4 regions of the Streptomyces sp. NPDC002276 genome follow, and region 1 is predicted to be linked to each of the others. Evidence: riboswitches for the same ligand, from Rfam matches in the RefSeq annotation. Region 1 holds a riboswitch; each other region holds the start of a gene.

Region 1 (7,055 bases):
CGCGCGCGGTACCGCCGTCGCGCAGCACCACGTCGGCTTCCCAGTGGGCGGGGTACTCGTGCCGGTCCGACGAGGTCTGCTGCATGGGGCCCAGCGTACGGCTCGCGTCCGACAACGGCGCGAGGCAGTCTGTGGGTGAAAGCAGCGAGGGAAGTGGGGCCGAGGCCGCGGTCCGACACCCCTCTCCGGACGGTCCGCGGGGCCGCTCCGGGCTCGCTTCACGTGTGGGAAACTGGTCTAGACAACCCTGAGACTCTGAAGGGCAGCATCACATGGCTGAGCGCCGCGTCAACGTCGGCTGGGCGGAGGGCCTTCACGCCCGCCCCGCCTCCATCTTCGTCCGGGCCACCACGGCCGCAGGTATCCCCGTGACGATCGCCAAGGCCGACGGCAACCCCGTCAACGCGGCCTCCATGCTCGCGGTCCTGGGCCTGGGCGCCCAGGGCGGCGAGGAGATCGTCCTCGCGTCGGACGCCGAGGGCGCGGACGCGGCCCTCGACCGGCTGGCGAAGCTGGTCGCGGAGGGTCTTGAGGAACTCCCCGAGACCGTCTGAGTTACCCGCAATTGATGGTTGCGGTGATTTCGCCGCAAAACCGATGTGCCGCAACCTCGAAGGGCTCGCCCGAATTACCGGGCGAGCCCTTCGCAATTCCACTTGCGGGCAGCAGAAATAATCCCCCGCGAATTATCCCCTCTTTGTATACGGCGCCCGTGTTAATGCCGGAGACCCGACATGTTTACGGGAGGTTGCGAAGTCCTCACACGGTCCGTGCCGTTCGCGCCGCCGGGAAAGCGCAGCCGGTGCGCGGTGCCCGCGCGCTCGGTGTGCAGGGCCGTGATCGCCCGCGCGCGCTCGCCGTCGCCGCGCGCCACGGCGTCCACGATGGCCCCGTGCTCCGCCCAGGACTCCACGGGGTTGGCCGGTGCCTCCACCGCGTACATCCAGGCGATCTTGTGCCGCAGCTGGGTCAGCATCGAGGTCAGCGCGGGGCTCCCGGAGGCCTGGGCCAGCGTCTCGTGGAACCAGCTGCCCAGGGAGCGCAGATCCTCGCTGTTGCCCCTCCTGGCGCGCTCCTGGCCCAGCCGGACGAGGCCTCGCAGCACCTTGAGGTGGGCCTCGGTGCGCCGCTGGGCGGCCCGCGAGGCGCCGAGCGGCTCCAGCAGCATCCGCATCTCCAGCAGGTCGGCGGCCTCCTGCTCGGTCGGTTCCGCGACGCACGCGCCCGCGTGCCGCCGGGTCACCACGAACCCCTCCGCCTCCAGCGTGCGCAGGGCCTCGCGCACGGGCACGCGCGAGACGCCGTACCGGCGCGCGAGGAGTTCCTCCGTGAGCCGGCCGCCGCGCTCGTAGACACCGGCGACGATGTCGTCCCGGATCGCCGTGCATACCGAGTGCGCCGGAATACGCATGTCCGACCTCCGCCTTAATCCCCGTGAAACGTCGACGATTGACGTGTGTTCCGTGACTCTATTGCAATCAGCGGGAATTTCCGATGGCGGACCGGAATCCATGGATATTTTTTGGACAGGAGGGGTCCGGAAACGCCGAAAGCCCCGGCGGACGGCCGGGGCTCCAGGAAGTGCGGTGGTGCGTCGTCAGACGTTGACGCCGTGCTTGCGGAGGTAGGCGACGGGGTCGACGTCGGAGCCGTACTCGGCGGTCGTACGGGCCTCGAAGTGGAGGTGCGGTCCGGTGACGTTGCCGGTCGCCCCGGAGAGGCCGATCTGCTGGCCCGGGGTGACCTGCTGGCCGACCGAGACACCGATGGACGACAGGTGGCCGTACATGGTGTACATGCCGTCGGCCATCTTGATCACGACCTCGTTGCCGTACGAGCCGCCCCAGCCGGCCTCGACGACGGTGCCGGAGCCCACCGCGTGGACGCTGGTGCCGGTCGAGGCGTGGAAGTCGATGCCCGTGTGGGCGCCGGAGGACCACAGGGAGCCGCCGGTCTTGTAGCCGGTGGACACATAGGAGTTGGCGACCGGCGCGACGAAGGTGTTGAGCCGCTTGCGCTCGGCCTCGCGGGCGGCGCGCGCCTGGGCCTCACGGGCCGCCTCGGCCTGGGCGGCGGCCTTGGCGCGGGCGGTCTCCTCGGCGAGCGTCTCGGCGGCGGCCTGCCGCTGGGCGACGGCCTGGGCGTCGATCTTCTCGGCCACGGCATCGCCCATGGCGACGACCGGGGTGAGGCCGGTCTGCTCGGGGGCGGGCTCGGCGGCGAACGCGGGGGCGCTCGCCAGGGTGCCGACGACTCCGGTGGCGGCGAACGCGGCGACACTCGCGGCGCGAACGGTGGTGCGGTGGGTCCGGCTCGGGCGACGGTGCTTCCCGGTGGCGCGGGTGAACGCCATGAAGTGGCTGGTCCTTTCCTTCCTTCTCGCCTACCGGGTTAGCTGACGGGTTCGGAGCAGGAAGGTCTCCTACGGACTCCCGCCACACGCGCGGGCGTCCGATTCACCCCAGGGACTCATGTGGGTCCCCGGCTCCCCTGGCTCGCGCCGTACGGGGACTCGGCGATGACTGTCCGGTGCCGCGAGTGCGGCGCGGTGCCTGACGGACAGCCGGACCGACGCTAAGGGGGGCCACTTTCAATCCCCAAACGGATCACGGTTTTTGTAGCGCACGCCACAGGGCAGACAGGCAACCTCTCCCCCAATTCGGACAATAGGGAGCCCTGGTGGCGCTTCCGTCACCAGGGCTCCCCCACGCGCGCGTGCCGCTGTCGCGTCTACTCCGCCGGAACGACGGTCACTTCGCCGATGCCGAGGGCCTCGACGGGCTCCTTGATCTGCTCCGCGTCGCCGACGAGGATCGTCACCAGACGGTCCACCGGGAAGGCGTTCACGACCGCCGCGGTCGCCTCCACGGTGCCGGTCGCGGCGAGCTGCCGGTACAGCGTCGCCTGGTAGTCGTCGGGCAGGTGCTGCTCGACCTGGTCGGCCAGCGTGCTCGCCACGGCCGCCGCGGTCTCGTACTTGAGCGGCGCCACGCCGACGAGGTTCTGTACGGCGATGTCCCGCTCGGCGTCGGTGAGTCCGCCCTCGGCGAGCTTGCGGAGCACCGTCCACAGGTCGTCGAGTGCGGGACCCGTGTTCGGGGTGTCCACGGAGCCGCTGATCGCGAGCATCGACACGCCCGTGCCGTCGGGTGCCGAACGCAGCACCTGGCCGAACGCGCGCACACCGTAGGTGTAGCCCTTCTCCTCGCGCAGGACGCGGTCCAGGCGGGAGGTGAGGGTGCCGCCGAGGCAGTACGTGCCGAGCACCTGCGCGGGCCACACGCGGTCGTGCCGGTCGGCTCCGACGCGGCCGATGAGCAGCTGCGTCTGGACGGCGCCGGGCCGGTGCACGATCACGACCCGCCCGGTGTCGTCGGCGGTCACCGGCGGCACGGGGCGCGGCTGCGCGGTGGAACCGGTCCACGAGCCCAGGGTGTCGGCGAGCAGCGCGTCCAGGTCGATGCCGGTGAGGTCGCCGACGACCACGGCGGTGGCGGTCGCGGGGCGGACATGCCGGTCGTAGAAGGCGCGTACGGCCGTGGAGTCGATCTTCTGGACCGTCTCCTCGGTGCCCTGGCGGGGGCGCGACATGCGCGAGCTCGCCGGGAACAGCTCCTTGGAGAGCTCCTTGGCCGCGCGGCGGGACGGGTTGGCCGTCTCGTGCGGGATCTCGTCGAGGCGGTTGCGGACCAGCCGCTCGACCTCGCTGTCCGCGAAGGCGGGCGCCCTGAGGGCGTCCGACAGCAGGCCGAGGCCCTTGGCCAGGCGCGAGGCGGGGACCTCCAGGCTCAGGCGCAGCCCCGGGTGGTCGGCGTGCGCGTCGAGGGTGGCGCCGGAGCGCTCCAGCTCGGCGGCGAACTCCTCCGCTGAGTGCTTGTCGGTGCCTTCGGAGAAGGCCCGCGCGGTGATCGTGGCGACGCCGTCCAGGCCTGCCGGTTCGGCCTCCAGGGGCGCGTCGAGGAGCACCTCGACGGCGACAACCTGCTGGCCGGGGCGGTGGCAGCGCAGGACGGTCAGGCCGTTGCCGAGCGTGCCACGCTCGGGCGCCGGGAAGGCCCACGGCCTGGCCTCGCCGGCCTGGGGCTGCGGGTGGAACTCCATCGTGGCGAGCTCGGTCACTTGGCCGCCTCCTCGTTCTCGTCGCCGGCCTCGGCCGCTGCTTCGTCGGCGTCCTCGTCCGCGATCGGCTCGTAGACGAGCACCGCGCGGTTGTCGGGCCGCAGTCGCGCCTTGGCGACCTCCTGGACCTCCTCCGCCGTCACGTCCAGGACGCGCTGTACGGCGGTCAGGGCGAGCTGCGGGTCGCCGAACAGGACGGCGTAGCGGCACAGTTCGTCCGCGCGGCCCGCGACCGTGCCCAGCCGGTCCAGCCACTCGCGCTCCAACTGGGCCTGGGCGCGCTCCATTTCCTCGGCCGTGGGGCCCTCCGCGGCGAACCGGGCGAGCTCCTCGTCGATGGCGGCCTCGATGACGGGCACCTCGACGTCACCGGACGTCTTGACGTCCAGCCATCCCAGGGAGGGCGCTCCGGCCAGCCGCAGCAGCCCGAAGCCGGCCGCGACGGCCGTACGGTCGCGTCGTACGAGGCGGTTGTAGAGGAGCGAGGACTCGCCGCCGCCGAGGATGGTGAGGGCGAGGTCGGCCGCGTCGGACGCGCGCGTGCCGTCCTCCGGGAGCCGGTAGGCGCACATCAGGGCGCGCGCCGGGACCTCTTCCTCGACGATCTCGCGCAGCTCGGCGCCCATCGTGTCGGGCAGTGCGCCGTCACGGGGTGCGGGCTTGCCGTCGTGCGAGGCGATGGACCCGAAGTACTTCTCGATCCAGGCGAGCGTCTGCTCGGGGTCGATGTCGCCGACCACGGACAGGACCGCGTTGTTGGGCGCGTAGTAGGTGCGGAAGAACGCGCGCGCGTCCTCCAGGGTGGCCGCGTCCAGGTCCGCCATCGAGCCGATGGGCGTGTGGTGGTAGGGGTGGCCCTCCGGGTAGGCGAGGGCGGTCAGCTTCTCGAACGCTGTCCCGTAGGGCACGTTGTCGTAGCGCTGGCGGCGTTCGTTCTTGACGACGTCCCGCTGGTTCTCCATGGACTCTTCGTCAAGAGCGGCCAACAGGGAGCCCATGCGGTCGGCTTCGAGCCAGAGGGCGAGCTCCAACTGGTGGGTGGGCATGGTCTCGAAGTAGTTGGTGCGCTCGAAACTGGTGGTGCCGTTGAGCGAACCGCCCGCGCCCTGCACCAGTTCGAAGTGGCCGTTGCCCTTCACCTGTCCGGAGCCCTGGAACATCAGGTGCTCGAAGAGGTGAGCCAGGCCGGTACGCCCCTTGACCTCGTGGCGGGAACCGACGTCGTACCAGAGGCACACCGCCGCGACCGGGGTCAGGTGGTCCTCGGAGAGCACCACGCGCAGACCGTTGGCCAAACGGTGTTCGGTCGCTGTCAGACCGCCGGACCCTGCCTCGGCGGTGGCCGTGTGACCCATGGGCATGTACGTCCCTTCGATCGCGGATTATCTGGCTGGAACCGCAGAAATCCTGCTCGTCCCGCCACTGTATGCAAGCGTGCGGACGGTCGGCGAAGTTCCCGGCGGACGTACGCCGAGAGCGAGATCGCGTAGCCTGCGGGCAGTCGCACACGTGGACCCACGCGGCAGCCGTCGGTGACGGAGCCGAGCGGCCAACGCCGGGTCCTGGTCCGCGTTGTCAGTGCCGCGGTCCACAATGGTTCACGTCAAGACCCCGTTCACGCTTCAGCAAGAGTGAGCCGAAGGGGAGCGACCCCCAGGCGAGCGACCAGAAAAGAGGAGCCGGCAGCGATGGCCCGCCGCAGCACGAAGACCCCGCCGCCCGACGACTCGTTCGAGGAGCGGATCCTCGACATCGACGTCGTCGACGAGATGCAGGGCTCCTACCTTGAGTACGCGTACTCGGTCATCTACTCCCGCGCCCTGCCGGACGCCCGGGACGGCCTGAAGCCGGTCCACCGACGGATCGTCTACCAGATGGACGAGATGGGCCTGCGCCCCGACCGCGGCTATGTGAAGTGCGCGCGTGTCGTCGGCGACGTCATGGGCAAGCTGCACCCGCACGGCGACGCGTCGATCTACGACGCCCTGGTGCGCATGGCGCAGCCCTTCTCCATGCGCGTCCCCCTGGCCGACGGCCACGGCAACTTCGGCTCGCTGGGCAACGACGACCCGCCCGCCGCCATGCGGTACACCGAGTGCCGGCCGTCCGAGGCCGCGAACCTGATGACCGAGTCGATCGACGAGGACACGGTCGACTTCGCCCCGAACTACGACGGCCAGGAGCGGGAGCCGGTGGCCCTGCCCGCCGCCTTCCCGAACCTGCTGGTGAACGGCTCGTCGGGCATCGCCGTCGGCATGGCCACCAACATGCCGCCGCACAACCTGGGCGAAGTCATCGCGGCGGCCCGCCACTTGATCCGCTATCCGAACGCGGACCTCGACACCCTGATGCGCCATGTCCCGGGCCCCGACCTGCCCACGGGCGGCCGGATCGTCGGCCTCAGCGGCATCCGGGACGCGTACGAGACGGGCCGCGGCACCTTCAAGATCCGCGCCACGGTGACGGTGGACGACGTCACGCCGCGCCGCAAGGGCCTGGTCGTCACCGAACTGCCCTTCACCGTCGGCCCGGAGAAGGTGATCGCCAAGATCAAGGACCTGGTCGGCGCGAAGAAGCTGCAAGGCATCGCCGACGTCAAGGACCTCACCGACCGCGCGCACGGCCTGCGCCTGGTCATCGAGATCAAGAACGGCTTCGTCCCGGAAGCGGTCCTGGAGCAGCTCTTCAAGCTGACGCCGATGGAGGAGTCCTTCGGCATCAACAACGTCGCCCTGGTCGACGGCCAGCCCCTCACGCTGGGCCTCAAGGAACTCCTGGAGGTCTATCTCGACCACCGGTTCAACGTCGTACGGCGACGCAGCGAGTTCCGCCGCACCAAGCGGCGCGACCGCCTCCACCTCGTGGAGGGCCTGCTCACCGCGCTCGTCGACATCGACGAGGTCATCCGGATCATCCGCTCCAGCGACAACTCCGCA
Region 2 (7,055 bases), on a different contig from region 1:
GCCGGGAGATGGCCTCGGCGAGGCGGTCGTCGTCCGTGAGGTCGGAGTCGAGCAGTTCGCACAGGGCGATGTCCTCGGCGAGCCCGAGGCGGTCCGCCCGCTCCCGGAGCCGTAGCACCGGCAGGGTGGGGATGCCCTCGCGCAGGTCCGTGCCGGGGGTCTTGCCGGACTCGTGGCCGTCGGAGGCGATGTCCAGGACGTCGTCGGCGAGCTGGAAGGCGACGCCGAGCCGCTCGCCGTACTGGGTGAGGACGTCGACGACGGTCTCGTCGCAGCCGGACATCATCGCGCCGAAGCGGCAGGCGACCGCGACCAGGGAGCCGGTCTTGCCGCCGAGCACGTCGAGGTAGTGCTCGACCGGGTCGCGCCCGTCGGAGGGCCCCGCGGTCTCCAGGATCTGGCCGGTGACCAGCCGTTCGAACGCCTCGGCCTGCACGCGCACCGCCTCGGGCCCGAGGTCGGCCAGGGTGTGCGACGCGCGCGCGAAGAGGAAGTCGCCGGTGAGGACCGCGACCGAGTTGCCCCAGCGGGTGTTGGCGCTCTCCACCCCGCGCCGTACGCCCGCCTCGTCCATCACGTCGTCGTGGTAGAGCGTGGCGAGGTGGGTCAGTTCGACGACGACGGCCGAGGGCACGACACCCGGCGCGTAGGGATCGCCGAACTGTGCGGCGAGCATCACGAGGAGCGGCCTGAACCGCTTCCCGCCCGCGCGCACGAGATGCTGGGCGGCCTCCGTGATGAAGGGCACCTCGCTCTTGGTAGCTTCGAGCAGACCCTCCTCGACTGCCGCCATTCCGGCCTGGACATCGGCTTCCAGAGCCTGGTCCCGCACGCTCAGCCCGAACGGCCCGACGACGGTCACGAGGGGTCTCCTGTCTGCTGGTGTCCCTGGGCGGTCACACGGATTGTCGATAGGTCGCTGCCTTCACTCAAGTCAGCGTATCCGGTCGGCTTTCGATCACAGGTGCCACCCACCACAGTGCAGGCCGGGCGGTATCGGATCACGACCGGTATGTTTTTGATCACCTGATAAGAACGGATAACTATCTATTTAGGTGGAAGCCGCGGATGGCGTCCCGAACCGCACTCGAAGCCGAGCCCGCCGACCAGCCGCCCCCCGAGGACGACACCGCCTTCCTCGGGCAGCCCAAGGGCCTGCTCACGCTCTCCGGTCTTGAGGTCTGGGAGCGTTTCTCGTTCCTGGGCATGCAGGCCATCCTCGTCCTCTACTTCGCGGATACCGTCGCGCACGGCGGCATGGGCATGTCGTCCGGAACGGCCGCATCCGTATCCGCAGCCTACGGAACCCTGGTCTATCTCGTCTCGGTCGCGGGCGGCTGGCTCGCCGACCGCATCCTCGGCTCGTACCGCGCGGTGCTGTGGGGCGGGATCCTGATCGCCTGCGGGCACTACGCGATGGCGGTCCCCACGGGCACGATGACCTGGGTGGGCCTCGGCCTGATCAGCGCCGGTACCGGCCTGCTCAAACCCAACGTGGCCACCATGGTCGGCAAGCTCTACCGCACCGACGACGACCGCCGGGACGCCGGTTCGGCTCGGTGTCCGGTTCGGTCGGTTCGGTCGGTCCGGTGGTGGGGTTGGTTGGTTTCGCGCTCTACTACGTGACTCCTCCACCCCCTGAAGAGGGTGGCTTCTCGCTATGCCGGTTGGGCTTCGCGACGGACCAGCCCGGCCCGTAGAACGTTGATCGCTCCCACCGTGTCCGCATGCGCGTGATGGCCGCACGAGACGCAGTGGAACTTCTCCTGAGTGGGCCGGTTCTCCTTGGCGGTGTGCCCGCATTGGGGGCACCGCCGGGAGGTGTTGCGGGGGTCCACGGCGATCACTTCCCGTCCGGCGTTTTCAGCCTTGGCGTGCAGGATCGTCAGGAACACCCCCCAACCGGCATCGGTGATCGAGCGGTTGAGCCCGGCCTTCGCCGCCGCCCCGTTGGGCAGGAACGCACCCGGCCGGTCGGGATCGGGCTTCGGCGCGGGAGCCTTGCTCATGTAGGAGACCCTCCGCTGGTGGGACCACTGGCTGAAGGGCGAGGACACAGGCGTGACGGCCGACCCACTCCTGCGCGCCTACGTCAGCGACTCGCATCCTCCGGCCACGGTCTACGACACCCTGCCGGGCCGTTGGGTCGGCGAGCCCGCGTGGCCCTCGCCGCACGTGAAGACGACGACGTACGGCCTCCGGGGCGCGCCCGTGATCGTCCGCTCTCCCATGCACACCGGGGTGGACGCAGGCCGTTTCTTCCCCTTCGGGAACGACGCCGATCTGCCGCCGGACCAGCGGGACGAGGACGCGCGGTCGGCGTGCTTCGAGTTCGAGGTGCCGGCCGAGACGTGGGTGCTGGGGCGGCCGAGGGTGCGGCTGCGGCTGACGAGTGGGGTGGAGCGCGGGCAAGTGACCGCGCGGCTGTGCGATGTCGCCCCGGACGGTTCCTCGACGCTGGTCACCCGGGGTGTGCTGAATCTGTCGGCGCGGTTCGGGCGAGACCGGGCGGTGCCCTGGACGCCGGGTGCCACGGAGGACGTGACCTTCGAGCTGAACGGGATCGGGCACGCGTTCCCGCCGGGGCATCGGATCCGGCTCGCGGTGTCGTCGGCGTACTGGCCGTGGATCTGGCCGCAGCCGGAGTCGGCGGCGGGGTTCACGCTGGACCCGGAGGGGAGTGCGATGGAACTCCCGGTTCGGGAGCAGGAGTTGGGGCCTGTTATTCGCTTCGACGAGCCCGAGGAGGCCGCGCCGATCGGGGTCAACTACCCCGCCACGCTGGACGAGCCGCGGCCCGAGCGGCTGGTCGTACGGGATGTGGCGAAGGGCGAGTGGCGGCTGGAGGTGGACCCCCGGTACGGGGGGCACGCGGGTGTATCCGGACGGGCTTGAGTTCACCGAGGACGCGCTGGAGACGTACACGATCGACGAGGCGGAACCGTTGTCCGCCCGTACGCGGTCCGACTGGACGATCCGGCTGCATCGGCCGGAGCTGGGATGGGACACGACCGTGCGCACGCGGTCGGAGATTACTTGCGACGAAACGGACTTTATTACCTCGAATGAGGTGATCTGCACCGAGGGCGGCGAAGTGATCTTTCACCGCACTTGGGAGAAAAGGATTCCGAGAACTGCCAGTTGAGGGCGAATGCCCGATTTGCCGTTCTTAATCCTGCCGTGAGTTGGGTCACGCGTTTCTGTGCGTGACCTGTGGTCCCGTGTGTTCGCGTTTCCCCTTGTGGCGATTGACAGTTGAACCTTGGCTTACGCAAAGGATCAAGTGCCCCATACGCCTCAGATCAAGGTCAATAGGGGTTAGGTGTGATTCCGCCACTTGTTCCGGACATGTGCTCTCGCATAGTTTCCGGGCCTGTCGAGCGGAACGCCGAATCCTGCCGCCGCCCGGCATCCCAGTCACGAACTTCTCGCACGGCAGGAGCGGGGGACCCAGGTAAGTCGCCGGACCGGTCAGCACGACCGGGACGGCTTGGGGTTAAGTCACGTCCGTGAGGGCGTGGCCGGGCACCTCCCAGCCCGAACCCGACAGCTCACCTCGCAGGCGACGGAGAGGAACCTCGTCATGCCTGCATCCGCTCAGTCCCGCCGCGCCCGCCTTGTCCGCCGTGTCGTTGTCGCCGGTACCGGTGTCGCGATCCTCGCGCTGCCCGTCGTCGGGGCGACCACCGCGTCCGCGGCCACCACCGCCTCGACCACCGCCGCCGGGTACCCCAACACCCTTGACGGGTGGATCCGCGAGTCGCTCGCGATCATGGCGCAGAAGGGGATTCCGGGGACGTACAACGGGATCTACCGGAACGTGATCCGTGAGTCGTCCGGCAACCCGTACGCGATCAACAACTGGGACTCCAACGCGGCGGCGGGTACGCCGTCGAAGGGGCTGCTCCAGGTGATCGACCCGACGTTCAACGCGTATCACGTTGCCGGGACTGCGTTTGATCCTTATGACCCGGTTGCGAACATCACGGCTGCGTGCAATTACGCTGCGGCGGTTTATGGGTCGATCGACAACGTTTACGGGGCTTACTAGAAACGTGGACCAGCCATGACGGGTTGTGTTTTGAGTGGCACCGCCGTCGTGGCTGGTCGCGCCCGCGCGGCGGAGCCGCAAATTGACACAGCCCCGCGCCCCTGAAGACCTTCAGCTGAAGAGTCTTTCAAGTACCAGCGCGATGCCGTCGTTCTCGTTCGACAGCGTTACCTCATCGGCTACTGCCTTCAACTCCGGGTGGGCGTTGGCCATCGCCACTCCATGTGCTGCCCAGTCGAACATCGGGATGTCGTTCGGCATGTCGCCGAAGGCAATGGTGTCGGACGGGGTCAGGCCCAAGTGGTGGGCCGCCAGGGCGAGGCCCGTCGCCTTGGTGATGCCGAGTGGCTGGAGTTCGACGGTGCCGGGGCCGGACATGGTGACCGAGGCCAGGGAACCGACCACCGAGCGCGCCGTGGACGCCAACTCGTCGTCCTCCAGGGCCGGGTGACGGAGCAACACCTTGCTGATCGGTTCGCACCACAGGTCGTCGCGCTTCCCCACACGCACCGCGGGGAGCGTGGGGTGGGGCATCAGGTAGCCGGGCTCGATGAGCGTGAGGCCGTCCACTCCGTCCTGGTCGACCGCCGCGTAGACCTGGCCCACTTCCGCCTCGATCTTGCCGAGCGCGGTCTCCGCCAGCTCACGGTCCAGGGTGACCGACCAGAGCAGACGGTCCGCACCGGCGTCGTACAACTGGGCGCCCTGTCCGCACACCGCGAGCCCCCTGCTGCCGAGGTCTTCGAGGAGCGGGCGCACTCTCGGGGCGGGCCTGCCGGTGACGACCAGGTGCCGGGCGCCGGCCGCCGCCGCCCTCGCGAGTGCGTTGCGGGACCGGTCGGAGAGTGTGTCGTCGCCGCGCAGCAGCGTTCCGTCCAGGTCGGTGGCGATCAGTGCATATGCGAGGGGTGCGGCCATGATCAGAGAATACGGATGGAACGCCCCACCGACTCGACACGAACCGGACGGCTGCTGCCTTCACATCCGTTGACCCGAGTTCCGGTTGGTTTGACAGTTACGGCGGTTATGCCGACTCCCGGATCACCAGTTCGGTGGGCAGGATCACGCCCGCCGTGTCCTCGCCGGCGATCTGCGCGAGCAGCATGCGGACCATCTCGGCGCTGATGCGGTCGTAGGGCTGGCGCATGGTCGTGAGGGCGGGGGTGATCGCCGTGGCCGCCGCCGAGTCGTCGAAGCCTCCGACAGCGATGTCATCCGGGACCGAACGGCCGGATTGCTGAAGGGTGTTGACGACTCCCAGGGCCATGAGGTCGGAGGCTACGAACACCGCGTCTATGTCGGGGGCCTGGGCGAGGAGGCGCCGCGCCGCTTCCTCGCCGCCCGTGCGGCGGTAGTCGCCCTCGACCACGAGGGTCGGGTCGTGGGGCAGCCCCGCTTCGGTGAGGACGTCGCGGTAGCCGGCCAGGCGGTCGGGGCCGCCCGGTGCGTCGAGCGGGCCGGTGACCATGGCGATGCGGCGGCGGCCCCGTGCGATGAGGTGACGGACCATCTCCTGGGCGCCGTCCCGGTCGGCCGCTGCCACGTAGCTGTATTTGGAGGCCGTGCCCAGGGGTTTGCCGCAGGCCACCAACGGGATGCCGGCGTCGCGGAGTTCGGCCGCCACCGGGTCGCCGCTGTGGTTGGAGACGAGGAGGACGCCGTCCACGTGGCCCGAGGTGATGTAGCGGGTGAGGCGGCGGCGGTCGTCCCGGGAGGAGGCCAGCATCAGGAGCAGCGGGATGTCGTGGCGGGCCAGGTGTTCGGTGCAACCCCGCAGCAGGACATTGAAGTTGGGGTCCTCGAAGAACTTCTCCTGCGGTTCGGTGAGGAGGAACGCCACCGAGTCCGACCGTCCGGTGCTCAGGGAGCGGGCGTGCCGGTTGACGACGTAGCCCGTCTTCCTGATCGCCGTCTCCACGGCGGTGCGGGCGGCCGGTGAGACGTAGTGGCCGCCGTTGAGGAAGCGGGAGACGGTCCCCCGGGAGACGCCTGCCTCCCGGGCCACGTCGTGGATGGTGGGCGGTTTACGGCGTCCGTTCGGACTGGTGGTCATGGTCCTCGTTCTGCCGGTTCAGTGCGGTGGGGGGAGGTACTCGCTACATGCTTCTCACGCCTTGACCGAGCCGCTCAGCAGGTCCAGGGACCAGAACCGCTGGATCACCAGGAAGAGCGCGATCAGCGGCAGGATCGCGAGGAAGCAGCCCATGATGACCAGCGTGTAGAGCGCCGGTTGGGAGGCGCCCTGGGCCAGCAGGGTGTAAAGGCCCAGCGTGAGCGGGAACTTGGTGTCGTCCGCGAGCATCACGTACGGCAGCAGGAAGTTGTTCCAGATGGCGACGAACTGGAACAGGAACACCGTGATGAGCCCCGGCATCATCATCGGGACCGCGATCCGCGAGAAGATCCGCCACTCGCTCGCGCCGTCCATGCGGGCCGCTTCGAGGAGTTCGGCGGGCACGGCGGCGGCCGCGTAGATCCGGACGAGGTAGACGCCGTAGGGAGAGAGGATCGACGGCAGGAGCATCGACCAGTACGAGTCGGCCAGGCCCGTCTTGGAGAGGAGCAGGTACTGCGGGACGGTCAGCACGATGCTCGGGACGAGGACGCCGGCCAGCATCAGCTTGAAGATGAACTCCCGTCCCCTGAAGGCGAATCGGCCCAGCGCGTAGCCGCCCGCGGCCGAGACCGCGGCCGACAGCAGGGCGCCGCCGCCCGCGTAGAGGAGGGAGTTGACCATCCACTCCCAGTAGATGCCGTCCCGGTAGGAGCTCAGCTCCTTGAGGTTGTCGAGGAAGCCGGTGCCGGGGGCGAAGGTGAAGGTGGAGAAGAGTTCGCCCTGGCCCTTGCTCGCCGCGATCACCACCCAGGCCACGGGGATCAGGCAGTACAGGGAGCCGAGGATCAGCACCAGGGTCGGAACCCACGCGGTGCGCTTGGGCTTGGTGTCGGCGGCGGTGAGGGTGAGGGGGGTCATGCCCGGTCCTCCCGGGTGTAGCGGTCGGAG
Region 3 (7,055 bases), on a different contig from region 1:
CACCCGGCAGGACCCGCGCGACTTCAACAGCGGCGAGGTCATCCGGGCCATGACCCGGCTCGGCTTCACCTGCCACGCCCTGCCGGAGGCGGCCCCGGTGCACGCGCTCACGCCGTTCGAGAACGCGTCGGCGCTGCTGGGCAGCGGCGCGCCCCAGGACGCGTAGGAGCGACACCAGCTACAACCGTGAGGGCCCTGCCGACGCGCGTCGGCAGGGCCCTCACGGCGTTCGGCGGCCCAGGAGGGACCCCTCGGAACGAGCAGATGAACAGCGGGTTAGCATATGAGCGCCGCCTAGCTCGAAAGAGAAACCTGTGCCTGTCAACGAGGACTCGTTCACCAACTGGAAGCACCGCGAGGAAATCGCGGAGTCGATGATCCCGATGATCGGGAAGCTGCACCGCGAGCGGGACGTCACCGTCCTGCTGCACAGCCGCTCCCTGGTCAACAAGTCGGTGGTCAGCATCCTCAAGACCCACCGGTTCGCCCGCCAGATCGACGGCGAGGAACTCTCCGTCACCGAGACCCTGCCGTACCTGCGCGCGCTCACCACGCTCGACCTGGGCCCCGCCCAGATCGACATCGGCATGCTCGCCGCCACCCACCGCACCGACGAACGCGGCCTGACCGCCGAGGAGTTCACCGCCGAGGCCGTCGCCGGTGCCACCGGCGCCGACAAGGTCGCGTTCCGCGAGGGCCGCGATGTCGTGCTCTACGGCTTCGGCCGCATCGGCCGCCTGGTCGCCCGCCTGCTCATCGAGAAGGCCGGCTCGGGCAACGGACTGCGGCTGCGCGCCATCGTCGTACGCCAGGGCGGGGAGCAGGACATCGTGAAGCGCGCCTCGCTGCTGCGCCGCGACTCGATCCACGGCCAGTTCCAGGGCACGATCACCGTCGACGAGGCGAGCGGCACGATCATCGCCAACGGCAACGAGATCAAGGTGATCTACGCCGGCGACCCCTCCGAGGTCGACTACACGGCGTACGGCATCAAGGACGCCATCCTCATCGACAACACGGGCAAGTGGCGTGACCGGGAAGGGCTTTCGCGGCATCTGCGGCCCGGGATCGACAAGGTCGTGCTGACCGCGCCGGGCAAGGGCGACGTCCCCAACTTCGTGCACGGCGTCAACCACGACACGATCAAGCCGGACGAGCAGATCCTGTCCTGCGCGTCCTGCACCACCAACGCCATCGTGCCGCCACTGAAGGCGATGGCCGACGAGTACGGTGTGCTGCGCGGCCATGTGGAGACGGTCCACTCGTTCACCAACGACCAGAACCTGCTGGACAATTACCACAAGGCCGACCGCCGCGGCCGGTCCGCGCCGCTCAACATGGTGATCACCGAGACCGGTGCCGCGTCCGCCGTCGCCAAGGCGCTGCCCGACCTCAAGGCGCCGATCACCGGCAGCTCGATCCGCGTCCCGGTGCCGGACGTCTCGATCGCGATCCTCAGCCTGCGGCTCGGCCGCGAGACCACCCGCGCCGAGGTCCTCGACTACCTCCGCGACGTCTCGCTGACGTCCCCGCTGAAACGGCAGATCGATTTCACCACCGCCCCCGACGCGGTGTCGAGCGACTTCATGGGCTCCCGCCACGCCTCGATCATCGACGCGGGCGCCACCAAGGTCGACGGCGACAACGCGATCCTCTACCTCTGGTACGACAACGAGTTCGGCTACTCCTGCCAGGTCGTCCGGGTCGTCCAGCACGTCACCGGGGTTGAATATCCGACGTACCCCGCACCGGCGGTCTGACCCCGGCGCGTCGAACGTGTGACGGCCCGGCCACCCCAACTGCGTGCGGCCGGGCCGTCGTTGTCACCTGTGCGCCATGTCAGCGAGTACTGCGCTTGCCCCGGTACAGCACCACGAACCCGGCGACGAGCAGCAGCGCTCCGGCCACGGCGGGCCACAGATTCGCGCCGGTCTCCGCCAAACCGCCCTGAGCCTGCGGCTGGTTCGGGCCCACGGCCGCGTAACTCTCGCCGCCCGAGGACGAGTCGGGCGGTGTCGCCGCGGGGGTGCCGACCTGGCCGCCCGCGTTGCCGTTCGAACTCCCCTGTGTCTCGGTCGACTTGGACCCCTCTGTCTGCGTGTCGGCCTTGGGGACGGACACGGCGGTCGTCAGATCACCGGGGTCGGTGGTCTGGGTGTCGGTGGGCTCGGGGTCGTCGGCTCCGGTGTCCGGGGCGCTCGTCGCGGGATCCGCGGAGGGCTGGTCACCGGAGTTGCCGCCGTTGCCGCCATTCCCCTCGTCGCCGCCGTTGCCGCCGTTCCCGCCGGGCTCGTCGGTCGCGGTGTCGGTGGGCGCCGCCGTAGCGGTGTCGGTCGCGGTCGGGGACGCCGTCGGCTCACCCGAGCCGCCACCCGCACCCTGGCCGCCGCCGGAACCGTCACCCGAACCGCCGCCGTTGCCCGAACCGCCGCCCGATCCCGGGTCGTTGTCCGTGCCGGCGCCGCACTTCTCGCCGCTGTTGATGCAGGTGACCATGTCGTTCATCAGGCTCTCGGAGAACACGTTGATGAAGTCGCCGTGGTCGGTGACGGGCTTGTGCTGCTGCTCGGGGAAGGAGTCCACCGCGAACAGTGGGCTCGTCTTGCCGCCGTCCTGGAGGCTCGGCGCGTCGACGGCGTAGACGATCCGCTGCACCAGCTGCGGAATGGCCTCGAAGCCGGCCGGGCAGGCGCCGTCGGCGGCCTCGAAGGCCACGTGGGTGCGGTGGTTGGCGCTGTCGATGTTGCGGCCGTCCCAGCAGCTCTGGAACTTGAAGGTGCGCACGACGTCACTGCCGGACGGGCACAGCGGGTACTTGTCCTTGAGCTGACGGTCCTCGAACCCGGTGCAGCTCCAAGAGGCGTTGGCGTTGGCCGGGCCGTTGACGAAGGCCTTCGCGTCGCCGGTGATGATGCGCAGAAGGCGCGGCATCGCGACGACCTTGCTCTGCGGGTTGCCCTCGAAGGTCAGGGTGACCTGCTTGGCCGTGACGATCTCGCCGGTGTTGCCCTCGGTGCCGCCGCCGGGCTTGTCGGCGTCCCGCTCCTGCTTGCCGTTCTGCAGGCGCAGCACCGGCCAGTAGTAGGTGGACTTGTCGCCCGGGTTCTCGCAGCTCGTGTCGGCGTTCGCGAGGTCCTGGTCGCTGGCGAAGGCGTTGTTGGACTGGTTGCCGATGTAGTCGTGGAAGTGGTGGGCGCCGTTGGTGACACCGGGCGCGACGATCACGTTGTCGGAGTTGAACAGGCCGTTCTCGTTCACCCCGCAGGCGGTGACGAACGTACCGCGCGAGGCGCCCGCCTGCTGCTGCGGAGCGTTCACATTCGGCTGTACGGAGGTGATGTCCGCGTAGTCAGAGGCGACCGGCCCGTTGGTGGACTGCTGCTGGCCCTGCTGACCCTGGCCGCCCTGGTCCCCGGTGCTGGCGCTGGCGCTCTGGTCGTCGCCGTTGCCTCCCTGGTCACCCTGATCGCCGGTCTCGTTCGTGGGCGCGATCAGCGTGCAGGCGGCGAGGGCGTCGAGTCCCTCCGGGCGGTCCCCGACCTGCGCGATGGCGTCGTCGATCCGCCCGATGGTCTCGGCCCGCTTCTCCTTCAACGGATTCATGATCTCGTTGTCGGCGAAGGAGGCGTCCTGGCGAATGGAATCCCTTGAGTCCTGAAGTTTCTGGTAGGCCTCGGTTATCTGCTGGTCCAGATTCGCGAGTTCCTTGTCGACGTCGGCCTTCGCCTCGTCGGGCACCGTCGTCAACTGGGTACCGACGTCCGGGCAGTCGATCGTCGCGCCTCGCGATGCCGCGTCCGGAGACCCTTGTTGGGCGGAGTCACCGCCCCAACCACCTTCGGACGCCGACGCGTAGACGTTCGCCGCCATCAGTCCTCCGCCGCCCAGCATCAGGGCGACTGCTGCCATCGTCGCGCGTCGTGCGCCTGTGGGGCGTCTGCGCGTGTTGCGTGCCAAGGAAGTTGCTCCTACACGTATCGGTCGGCCCGGCTCGTCCCGGCATGGAAATCCCCCGACCCAATACGGAGCCGGGCCCCGGTGTGTTCAACCGTCCCAGAAATTCATAGCGACCTCTTATGGATCACCGGCCCCGGCGGGCTCCTGCCCCCTCGACACACCAGGGCGAGGTAAAGGTCACAAATACGTATCGGACATATCGCGCTTCAACCTTCACACGAGGCACACACGTTGGCTAAGTTGGCGCTCAGGCCGTACGACCTACTCCGGCGATCGGCGCCGGGCCGCACGGCTCGCGCCGAGTCCGGCGTGTCGCTCGCGACAGCCGGAGCCGGGGACCCAACCGAACTTGGGGTGAATCGGTCCAACTGCCCCTCAGGGCAAGGACCGTAGGGCAAACCTTCCGTGATCGACGCCCGAACCCGACAGCTAACCCGGTAGGCGCGAAGCGGAAGGAGCACGTCTGCCATGCCGGCAGAACGACGCACGCGCACCGGAGGCAGTGGCCCCACCGTGGACGACCGACCCAGCCGCGACGAAGTCCAGCGGCGGATCAACTCCCTTTACGACAGGGCCGAGACGGCCACCGGAAACTACAACGCCACACGTGCGATGTCCGGGAAACCGCGCAAGCGTGTCGAGGCCCGCCCCAGCGCGTCACGTCCTTCCGACCCCGCCGTCGAAGCCGTCACCCGGCAGCTGTTCGACCGCGCCCGCACCCAACTGGGCCCGACCGTACCGGCGATGCTGCCGCCCGGCAGGACCCCGGCCCGCCCGGCCGAGTCCCGCCCCGAGCGGTCCGAACGACCCGAGCGACGCCCCGAGCCCCAGAGCACCGGCCGCGAACTCGAAATGCAGCCCGGTCGCGCCGTGGCCGAACTGACCATGGGGACCACCGCCGCACCGGAGCCCACCGCCCCGCAACTCATGCCCCCCGTAGCGGAGTTGACCGCTGCACCCATTGCCGCGCTGCCTCCCGCCGCACAGGAGACACAGCAGTCTCCCGTGATGGCACAGATGCCGCAGATGTCACAGATGCCGCAGGCACAGGTACCTCAGGCGCAGGTGCCGCAGCCTCCGCAGATGTCTCAGATCGCCCAGATCGCGCAGATGGCTCAGGCCCAGATGTCGCAGACGCCCACGGCGACCGTCCTCGACCTGCCGCCGGTACCGCCCGCCCCGGCCGTCGACGTGCCGCCCGCGCGCGTCATGGCACCGCAGCAGTTCGCGACCGCCCCGGCACCGGCCTTCGACCCGCTCACCGCGAGCCTGGACCTGCTCCCGTCCATCGGCACACCGCGTACCGAGACCGCGCCGACGGGCGCCACCTGGCCGCCCCCGGAGACGGCCTGGCCCGCCCCGGAGACCACGTGGTCCACCGGACAGATGCCGATGGTGACCGAGCAACAACAGACCTGGTCGACAGGGCAGATGCCCGCGGTGACACAGCAACCGCCGTGGTCCACCGGCCAGTTCCCCGTGGTGACCGAGCAACAGCAGATGTGGTCGACAGGACAGATGCCAGCGGTGACCGAGCAACCTGCCTGGTCGACCGGGCAGATGCCCGCAGTCGCCGAGCAACCGGCCTGGTCCACGGGGCAGATACCTCTCATCCCCCAGCAGCCCACGGCCCAGCCCGAGTGGCAGCCCGCGCCGGAACCGTTTTGGCGCCCGCCCCAGCAGGAGTGGCAGCCGACCGCCCCCGCCCCCGAGGTCGCCTTCGCCGCGGCCCCGTCCGTCGCCCCCACACTCGCACCCCCCGCCCCTCCGGCCATGGCCCCGGAAGTCACCCTCCCACCGGCCCCGGCCATGAGCCCGGCGCCCGCCGCGGTCATCCCCACCACGACCGCACCGGACGCCGGCGCCCAGAGCAAGACCGCCACCGCGCTCGCCTTCGCCCGCGCGCAGATCGGCAGGCCCTGCCTGTGGGGCGCGGCGGGACCGGACGCGTACGACTGCTCCAGCCTCACCCAGGCCGCATGGAAGGCGGCGGGGGTCCTCCTCCCGCGCACCGCCCAGGAACAGTCCGGCGCGGGCGCCCTCGTCCCGCTCACGGACATCCACGCCGGCGATCTGATCTTCTTCTACGACAGCATCGACCACGTCGGCCTCTACACCGGCAACGGCCTGATGATCCACGCGCCGAGCCCCGGCACTCCGATACGCGAGGAGTCGATCTTCTACGCCGGTTCCGCCGCCATCCGGGGCGCCGTACGACCCGCCTGAGCCACTGGTTCACACGCGTCCCGCTACTCCCTGCGGGCCGCGTCGTTGCTCTGTACGAGTGGTGGAACCCAGGACACGGTCGTAGCGTCGAACCAGAAGACGGACGACGACCGTGTCCCGCAGGCGGGTCCACCGCCGGTGCGGGTGCGGAGTGACGGGTACGAACGGGCGGCCGGGAGCGGACATGTACAAACACACCATGGTCGGAGTCGTCACGGTCTGTGCCGCCGCTCTGCTGGCGCCGGCCGTGGGCACCTCGTCCGCGGCCCCGGCGACGGTGCACGCGCAACCGGTCGCCCAGCGGCAGCCCGCGGTCCCCGTGCTGGTCGACTGCCTCTGGCATCCCGAGGTGCGTCCCAGCGACTTCATGCTGGCCTGCGGCGACGGCAACAGCCGCCTGACGTCGCTGCGTTGGACCGACTGGAACGCCAACTCCGCGACGGCGACGGGCGTCAACTGGGTGAACGACTGCAAACCTTATTGCGCGGTGGGCAAGTTCCACTCCTTCCCGGTGACCGTGCGGCTCGACTCCGCGCAGACGTGGAAGCGGCATCCGCAGCTGCGGCAGTACGGCGAGATCACCCTGACGTACCCCGGAGCGCGGCCGGACAAGTTCCAGCACACCGTGACCTACCCCCTGTGGAACTGACTCACAGCGACAGCTCCACCACCAGCGGCCGGTGATCGGAGATCTCCACCCTCGGCGCGCCCACCGCCCCCACGGCGTCCGCGCCGAGCCCCGTCGTCATGATGTGGTCGAGCTGGACGAGCGGCCGGTGCGAGGGAAAGGTCGCCCGCCGGGCCGCACTCCGCCAGCCACGTGGCGCGGTCGCGTTCAGAGTGAGCCGGGGAAGAGCGCCGAAGAGATTGAA
Region 4 (7,055 bases), on a different contig from region 1:
CCGGGTCGCCAACGGGGACGCGATCATCCTGCTGCGTGAGATGCTCGCGCCGGACTCGCTCGACGGGCTGCGCGTCTACTTCCCGGACCCCTGGCCGAAGAAGCGGCACCACAAACGGCGGCTGATCCAGGAGGAGTTCCTGACGCTGGCCGCGACCCGGCTCAAGCCCGGCGCGACCGTGCACTGCGCGACGGACTGGGAACCGTACGCTGAACAGATGCTCGAAGTGCTGGGCGCGCACCCGGACTTCGAGAACAGCCAACCCGACGGCTATTTCGCGCCGCGTCCCGGCTTCCGGCCGCTGACCCGTTTCGAGGGGCAGGGACTGGACAAGGGTCATGTCGTGAACGATCTGCTGTTCCGTCGCGTACCCCACGACGACCAGCGCTGAAGCCAGGCTCCCTCGCGGGCCGTGCCCTTACCTCGTTAGGGTCGATGCCGTGGCCACGTACTCGCCGTACCCACCGCACCCCGGCCACCCGGCCGGTGGTGTGCCCGGGCACGTGCCGCGCGGGCGCTGGTGGCACCGGACGGGGGTCCGTTACGGCGCGCTGATCACCCTGCTCGCGCTCTCCGGGCTCGTCATCCTCGCCCTCGTCCGCCAACAGACCGGTACGGAAGGGTTCTTGGTGGGTCTGGGGCTCGCCGTGCTGCCCGTGCCGCTGCTGGTCGCCGCGTTCCGCTGGCTGGACCGGGTCGACCCCGGGCCCTGGCGGAATCTCCTCTTCTCCTTCGCTTGGGGGGCCTGCGCCGCCGCGCTGATAGCGATCGTCGCCAACAGTTTCGCGACGAGGTGGATAGCGACGGCGACCGCCGACCCGAGCAGCGCGGACACGCTGGGCGCGACGGTGATAGCGCCGATCGTGGAGGAGTCGGCGAAGGCGGCGGCCGTGCTGCTCGTCTTCCTGTTCCGCAGACGGGACTTCACCGGGATCGTCGACGGGGTGGTGATAGCCGGGGTCACCGCCACCGGCTTCGCGTTCACCGAGAACATCCTCTACCTCGGCACCGCCTTCGGCACCGACCAGCTCACCGGCGACCGCGGCTTCACCTCCGTGACCGCGGCGACCTTCTTCGTGCGCATCGTCATGTCCCCTTTCGCGCACCCCCTGTTCACCGTCCTGACCGGCATCGGCTTCGGCCTCGCCGCCCGCTCCCCCGACCGGCGCCACGTCCGGCGCGTCCTGGTGCCGCTGACCGGACTGCTGCTCGCGATGGGCATGCACGCGGTCTGGAACGGCTCCTCGACCTTCGGCCAGTACGGCTTCTTCGAGGTCTACGGCCTGTTCATGGTGCCCGCGTTCGGCCTGCTGACCTGGCTCGCGGTCTGGACCCGGCAGCGTGAACTGCGCGCCGTGCGCGAGGAGTTGCCCGTGTATGTCCTCGCGGGCTGGCTGACCCCGAGCGAACCGTTCGTGCTCGGCTCGATGCGGGGCCGCCGGCTGGCCCGCGAGTACGCCAGCCACTGTCTCGGCCGCCCCGCCGCCCGCTCGGTGGCCCGTTACGAGGCCTGTGCGACCTCCCTGGCGTTCCTGCGGTACCGGGCCGCGCGGGGCCGGGTCGGCGCCGAATTCGCCGTACGGGAAGGGGAGTTGCTGCGCGAGCTGTGGCAGGGGCGGGAGGTGGCGCGGCCCGCGCTGGAGTACGCGGCGCGGCGGATCGCGCCGCCGGTGCCGGTGGTGGTGCCACCGTGGCCGGTGTACGGGAACACGGCGGCACCGCAGTCCGCGTACAACCCGTACCGGACCTGACGACCGTCAGGCGGAGGCCTGCGTCAGCTGCTCGATCTCGGCGTCCGTGAGGGCCAGTTCGGCCACGGCGAGCAGGTCGGGCAGTTGGTCCAGGCTTCTGGCGGAGGCGATCGGGGCGGCGACCGTGGGCTGGGCGGCGAGCCAGGCGAGGGCGACCGTCGCGACGGAGGCGTCGTGGGCCTGGGCGACCTCGTCCAAGGCGGTCAGGACCTTCTGGCCGCGCTCCGAGGCGAGGTACTTGCCGGCGAGTCCGGCGCGCGGGCTGTCCACGGTCGTACCGGGCCGGTACTTGCCGGTGAGGAAGCCGGCCGCGAGGGCGAAGTAGGGGAGCGCCGCGAGGCCGTTGCGCTCGGCCACGTCCCGGAGTTCGCCCTCGTAGGTGTCGCGCGAGACGAGGTTGTAGTGGGGCTGGATCGCGACGTAGCGGGCCAGGCCCTCGCGGTCGGAGAAGTCGAGGGAGGCCTGAAGGCGCTCGGGCGTGATGTTGGAGGCGGCGATGTGCCGCACCTTGCCCGCCTTGACCAGTTCGTCGAGCGCGCCGACGATCTCCTCGACCGGCACCTCGACCTGGTCGAAGTGGGGGTAGTAGAGGTCGATGTGGTCGGTGTCCAGGCGGCGCAGGGAGGCCTCGGCGGCGGCCTTGATGTTGGCGGCGGACAGGCCCGGGTACTCGGGGTGCTGGCTGACCTTGGTGGCGATGACGACGTCGGAGCGGTTGCCGCGGGCCTTGACCCACTTGCCGATGACGGTCTCGGACTCGCCGCCCTGGTTGCCCGGGGCGAACGCCGAGTAGGAGTCGGCGGTGTCGACGAAGTTGCCGCCCGCGGCGGCGTACGCGTCCAGCACGGCGAAGGAAGTCGCCTCGTCGGCGGTCCAGCCGAAGACGTTGCCGCCGAGGTTCAGCGGGAAGATCTCCAGATCGGACCGGCCCAGCTTGCGAAGAGAAGTCATGCTCTACGACAACTGCCGGACCGGAACCGGATATTCCAACAGGTGGTTCAAGGGTGCGTCAGGGATTGAGGCCCTTGCTGCGCAGCCAGGGCGCCGGGTCGCTCGCGGTGGCTGCGCCGTTGATGTGGACCTCAAGGTGCAGGTGCGGCCCGGTCACGTTCCCGGTGGCGCCCACGCGGCCGATGACGTCTCCGGTGGCGACCTTCTGGCCGACGCTGACGTTGATCGAGGACTGGTGGCAGAACCACAGCTCGGTGCCGTCGTCGAGGGTGAGGATCGTGCGGTAGCCGTAGGACCCCGCCCAGCCCGCCTCGGTGACCGTGCCGCTGTGGATGGCCTTGATCAGCGTGCCGGTGGGGGCGGCGAAGTCGAGTCCGGTGTGGTAGCCGGAGGACCACATGGAGCCGGCCTGGCCGAAGGTGCCGGTGATCGTGTACGAGCCGACCGGCAGCGTGTACTGCTTGGCGAGCGCGGCGAGCTTCGCCGTCTCCGCCTTCTTCTTGGCGGCGGCCTCGGCGTCCTTCTTGGCGTCGGCGGCCTTCTTCGCGGCGTCCTGCTCGGCCTTCGCGGCGGCGGCGTCGACCTGCTTGGCGACGGCGGCCTCGGCGGCGGCCTGGGACTTGCCGTCGACCTGGAGCTGCTGGAGCTCGGCCTGTTCCATGATCCGGTTGCGCAGCAGTTCGCCCGCGTCCGAGGTGCCCTTGGCGGTCTCGGTGGTGGTCACGCCGACGCTGCTGAGCGCGGTCGCGGAACCCTTCGGCGTACTGGGGGAGTCGTCCAGCAGGTGGCCCACGGAGGGCAGGTCGGGCATGGAGATCGAGACGGGCGGCTTGCCGGTGTTGGCGCTGGCCATCCCGCCGGCGCTGACGGCGGCTATGACACCGACGCCCAGGACGGTGGAGCTGCGGGCGAATCCCCCGCCACCACGCTGCTTGGCGACACGGTGCTTGCCGCGGTTGGGAAGAACGGACTCCGCGCTGGGGTTCCACTCCTCCCAGGGGCCCTCGTCGGGGCGGAAACCGCCGTAGACGAACGGGGCTTCTGGGGCAGCCTGGTTGGACGCCACGTGGGCGTGCTCCTTTCCTTCCTTCTCGCCTACCGGGTTAGCTGACGGGTTCGGAGCAGGAAGGTCTCCTACGCGCGTAAACCGGTCGTGTTGCCACGACTGTCGACGTGCGATTCACCCCAAGTGGTGGTTCCCCGGTTCCCTCGCGGGATTCGGCGCGTGCGCACGGAGCTGTCTCTTGTGACGGCTGGGACGACCGTGCTGCGTTATCGAACGTTAATAGACACAGGCGCCCGTTTCCAAGCCTGTTCGCTTGATCATTAACCTTTCCTTGCTGGACGAAGGGCCCATGACCGGCGAAAAACGGGTGAGTTGACCGGTCATGGATGGCGTACCGCGATCATCGCCATGTCGTCGGTCATCCCGCCCCCGGAGTAGCGGCGCACCTCCTTGGCCAGGAGGCCGAGCAACGCCTCGGGGCTGCGGAAGGTCCGCCCGGCGAGCCGCTCCCCGGGGTCGTAGAACACGCCGTGGCAGTCGCGGGCCTCGGACAGGCCGTCGGTGTAGAGGAGCAGGGTGGCGCCGCCGGGGAACGCGAACTCCTCGGCCCGGTCGGGCCAGAACCCCAACTCGCCCATTCCCAGGGGCAGTGCGGGTTCCTTGACGAGCAGGGTGTCCACGGTGCCGTCCGCGTGCAGGAGCAGCGGCGGCGGGTGGCCCCGGTCGACGATCCTCAAGACGCCGTCGCCGTGCGGGAGTTCGGCGAGTACGGCTGTGGTGAACCCCTCGAACGCGTCCAGCCCGTCGCGCCGGGTGCCCTCGCGCGCGAGCGCCCGCTCCAGCCGCTGCGCGACCGCCTCCAGGGTGCTCTCCTGCTCGGCGGCCTCCCGGAACGCCCCGATGACGACCGCCACGGCGGCGACCGCGCCCATGCCCTTCCCGCGTACGTCGCCCACGACCAGCCGTACGCCGTGCGGGGTGTCCTGGACCGCGTACAGGTCGCCGCCGATGAACGCGCCTTCCTGCGCCGCCTCGTAGCGGGCGGCGATCTCGAACCCGCCGATGCGCTCGGCCGGTTCGGGCAGTACGGCGCGCTGGGCGGCCTCGGCGATCTCGCGCACGGAGGCGAGTTGTTCGCTGCGGCGGCGGACGAGGGCGTTGATGAGGACGGCGAGACCGGCGACCGTCGCCACGGTGGCCATCTCGGTGACCGCGTCGATACGGAGGACGATGCCGAGCCTGATGTGGATGACGAGGACGACGGCGACCGAGGCCAGGCCGGTGAGGACGGTGCCGCGCCGCGAGTAGAGCGGGGCGGCGACGAGCGGGGCGGCGGTGAAGAAGGGGGCCGCCGTGAAGGCCTGCGGGGTGAAGTAGTCGTAGCACGCGCCGACGATCAGCAGCAGGGCGGGCAACCGACGGACGAGGGTGAGGACGCGCCCGCCGGCTCGCACATACGTACCCTCCTCCACGCGTCCAGTTTTTCCTGGCGGGGGGAGGGCTGCGAGCGGGGTGGGCCGACCGGGGTGGAGAAAACTGCGGGAAAACACCAAGGGCCGGAATCCATGTTCTGGATTCCGGCCCTTGGCCTTGAGTAGCGGGGACAGGATTTGAACCTGCGACCTCTGGGTTATGAGCCCAGCGAGCTACCGAGCTGCTCCACCCCGCGCCGTTGTGTTCCCAACTATACGCCATCCGCGGGGTCCGATGTCACACACGTTTCAGTCGGCGGGGTTACCGGCGTGCGTGAGGGTCTCCCAGGAAACGAAGAGGTCGTCGCTGCCGGCCGGCCGGGTCGTCTCGGCGAGCTTGTGCGCGGCGGGCACCTTCATGCCCAGCCGGTCCTCCAGGTGGTTGAGCGGAACCTCCAGGTCGGGCCCCATGTTCCGGTCGACCTTGCCGCCGCACAGCCAGGCCGGCGCGGCCTCGCCGAGCTGGTAGCGGGCGTGGAAGTCGAGGGCGGCGGCGAGCCGGTCCTTGACGTCCTTGTAGAGGTCGACGCCCTGGTGCCAGGCGGTCTCGGCGATGTGCCCGGTGGCCGCCAGCGAATACCCGACGTGCTTGAAGTTGCGGCAGGTCTCCTGGGCGACGCCGTCCTTGAAGGTGGTCTGCTTGAACCAGTACGTCGTCAGTTTCTGCGGGGTGGTGACCGTGGAGCGGGCCGGGGTGAGCGGCACCTTGCCGTCCTTCTCCAGGTAGAAGTAGGCGGGCACGCGGTCGCGGAAGCGGGCGACGGCCGCGTCGAAGGCCTTGTGGTCGTCGAGGAAGACGGCGATACCGATCGCCGCGTCCGTCATGGCCAGGTCCCAGTTGCCGTTGTAGTCCGGCAGGTCCTTCGTCACCTCGGGCTGGTACGCGGTGCGCAGCATGGTCGCGAACCGCCGCACCCGGTCGTCCGGCCATCCGGCCCCCGGCGTGTACCGCACGATCTCCGCCGCCCGCGCCCAGGTCGACCCGGCCCACGCGGTCTGGAGCCCGGCGTCCTCGGAGGTGTGCTCCTTCATCTTGGCCGACCAGTCGTCCATGATCTCCCGCGCCTTGAGCGCGTGGTGTTCCTTGCCCGTGATGCTGAACAGCAGCGCCTGCGTGTACGCGGCGATCGCGTCCTCGCGCTCCTCGACGCACCCGTGCGCGGCCTTGCCGTTCCAGGGGCAGTCGACGTCGGCGTACGGCTTCGCCGTGTACTTGTACGACCCGTACTTGCTGTCCCGCATCCCGAAGTACGCCTTCAGCCAGGGCTGCTTCCCGGCCGCCACGTTCTTCCGTACGGCGTCCAGCTGCGCCTTGCTGACCAGCACTCCGGGGTGCGTGAACGCCGCTCCGGCGGGCAGCGCCCGTGCCATGGTCCGCGTACCGGTGTCCGCCGCCCCGCACGAGGCGAGAAGCCCCACGGCCACGGACGCGCCCAGCACCGCCACTGCCCTCATGTGTCCTACCTCCGCGTTGTCCGCACCGGTTCCCTGTGAGCGTGACTCGGTGGGCGGTGAGGCGCAGGATCTGATGGGCCGGTCGGGGCCCGGGGGGTAGGGGGTGTCCCAAAAAAGTGTGTCACTTCTGGGCGAAAGTGACACACTTTTTTGGAGTAGGTGTCTCCCCCCCCTCAGCCCCGCAGATGCCGGTTCGGCGCCTTCGCCCGCTCCTCGTACTCCGGGAGTACGACCACGGAGACCCCCTGCGCGGCCAGCGCCCCGCTCCCGTCGGCCGCCGTCACGAACGTGTCCGGCTCGCGCCAGGCCGTGACCACGCGTCGTACGCCCGCGTCGAGGATCAGGCGGGCGCAGGGCTTGGGGCGGGAGGCGCGGTGGGTGCAGGGTTCGAGGCTCGTGTAGACGGTGGCGGTCGCGAGG

The links. A riboswitch is a leader RNA that binds a small molecule or an ion and turns the genes downstream of it on or off. The one in region 1 is predicted to bind cyclic di-AMP.
Region 2: linked by a shared signal. The riboswitch ahead of ACWIHT_RS31780 (transglycosylase SLT domain-containing protein) and the one ahead of ACWIHT_RS11610 (M23 family metallopeptidase) in region 1 are both predicted to bind cyclic di-AMP.
Region 3: linked by a shared signal. The riboswitch ahead of ACWIHT_RS03030 (NlpC/P60 family protein) and the one ahead of ACWIHT_RS11610 (M23 family metallopeptidase) in region 1 are both predicted to bind cyclic di-AMP.
Region 4: linked by a shared signal. The riboswitch ahead of ACWIHT_RS21065 (M23 family metallopeptidase) and the one ahead of ACWIHT_RS11610 (M23 family metallopeptidase) in region 1 are both predicted to bind cyclic di-AMP.

What each region holds. Positions count from the first base shown of each region.
Region 1 is NZ_JBSFCQ010000003.1:635,429-642,483, forward strand. Features, by position in the region: gene ACWIHT_RS11595 (bifunctional acetate--CoA ligase family protein/GNAT family N-acetyltransferase) at 1-85, opposite strand, end outside; gene ACWIHT_RS11600 (HPr family phosphocarrier protein) at 273-554, shown strand; gene ACWIHT_RS11605 (GntR family transcriptional regulator) at 716-1,411, opposite strand; gene ACWIHT_RS11610 (M23 family metallopeptidase) at 1,598-2,353, opposite strand; cyclic di-AMP (ydaO/yuaA leader) riboswitch at 2,367-2,528, opposite strand; gene ACWIHT_RS11615 (M16 family metallopeptidase) at 2,731-4,119, opposite strand; gene ACWIHT_RS11620 (M16 family metallopeptidase) at 4,116-5,474, opposite strand; gene ACWIHT_RS11625 (DNA gyrase/topoisomerase IV subunit A) at 5,808-7,055, shown strand, end outside.
Region 2 is NZ_JBSFCQ010000014.1:173,777-180,831, reverse strand. Features, by position in the region: gene ACWIHT_RS31800 (polyprenyl synthetase family protein) at 1-862, opposite strand, end outside; partial or broken gene ACWIHT_RS31795 (oligopeptide:H+ symporter) at 1,069-1,557, shown strand; partial or broken gene ACWIHT_RS31790 (RNA-guided endonuclease InsQ/TnpB family protein) at 1,659-2,009, opposite strand; partial or broken gene ACWIHT_RS31785 (CocE/NonD family hydrolase C-terminal non-catalytic domain-containing protein) at 2,014-3,145, shown strand; cyclic di-AMP (ydaO/yuaA leader) riboswitch at 3,409-3,580, shown strand; gene ACWIHT_RS31780 (transglycosylase SLT domain-containing protein) at 3,584-4,051, shown strand; gene ACWIHT_RS31775 (HAD family hydrolase) at 4,163-4,969, opposite strand; gene ACWIHT_RS31770 (LacI family DNA-binding transcriptional regulator) at 5,076-6,104, opposite strand; gene ACWIHT_RS31765 (carbohydrate ABC transporter permease) at 6,159-7,025, opposite strand; gene ACWIHT_RS31760 (carbohydrate ABC transporter permease) at 7,022-7,055, opposite strand, start outside.
Region 3 is NZ_JBSFCQ010000001.1:642,301-649,355, reverse strand. Features, by position in the region: gene ACWIHT_RS03045 (SCO5918 family protein) at 1-166, shown strand, start outside; gene ACWIHT_RS03040 (glyceraldehyde-3-phosphate dehydrogenase) at 315-1,760, shown strand; gene ACWIHT_RS03035 (DUF1996 domain-containing protein) at 1,840-3,909, opposite strand; cyclic di-AMP (ydaO/yuaA leader) riboswitch at 4,244-4,417, shown strand; gene ACWIHT_RS03030 (NlpC/P60 family protein) at 4,426-6,183, shown strand; gene ACWIHT_RS03025 (hypothetical protein) at 6,368-6,832, shown strand; gene ACWIHT_RS03020 (endonuclease/exonuclease/phosphatase family protein) at 6,834-7,055, opposite strand, start outside.
Region 4 is NZ_JBSFCQ010000008.1:19,079-26,133, forward strand. Features, by position in the region: gene trmB (tRNA (guanosine(46)-N7)-methyltransferase TrmB) at 1-391, shown strand, start outside; gene ACWIHT_RS21055 (PrsW family intramembrane metalloprotease) at 441-1,751, shown strand; gene ACWIHT_RS21060 (aldo/keto reductase) at 1,758-2,702, opposite strand; gene ACWIHT_RS21065 (M23 family metallopeptidase) at 2,761-3,768, opposite strand; cyclic di-AMP (ydaO/yuaA leader) riboswitch at 3,780-3,936, opposite strand; gene ACWIHT_RS21070 (PP2C family protein-serine/threonine phosphatase) at 4,089-5,180, opposite strand; tRNA gene ACWIHT_RS21075 (tRNA-Met) at 5,304-5,377, opposite strand; gene ACWIHT_RS21080 (alginate lyase family protein) at 5,430-6,635, opposite strand; gene ACWIHT_RS21085 (dihydrofolate reductase family protein) at 6,809-7,055, opposite strand, start outside.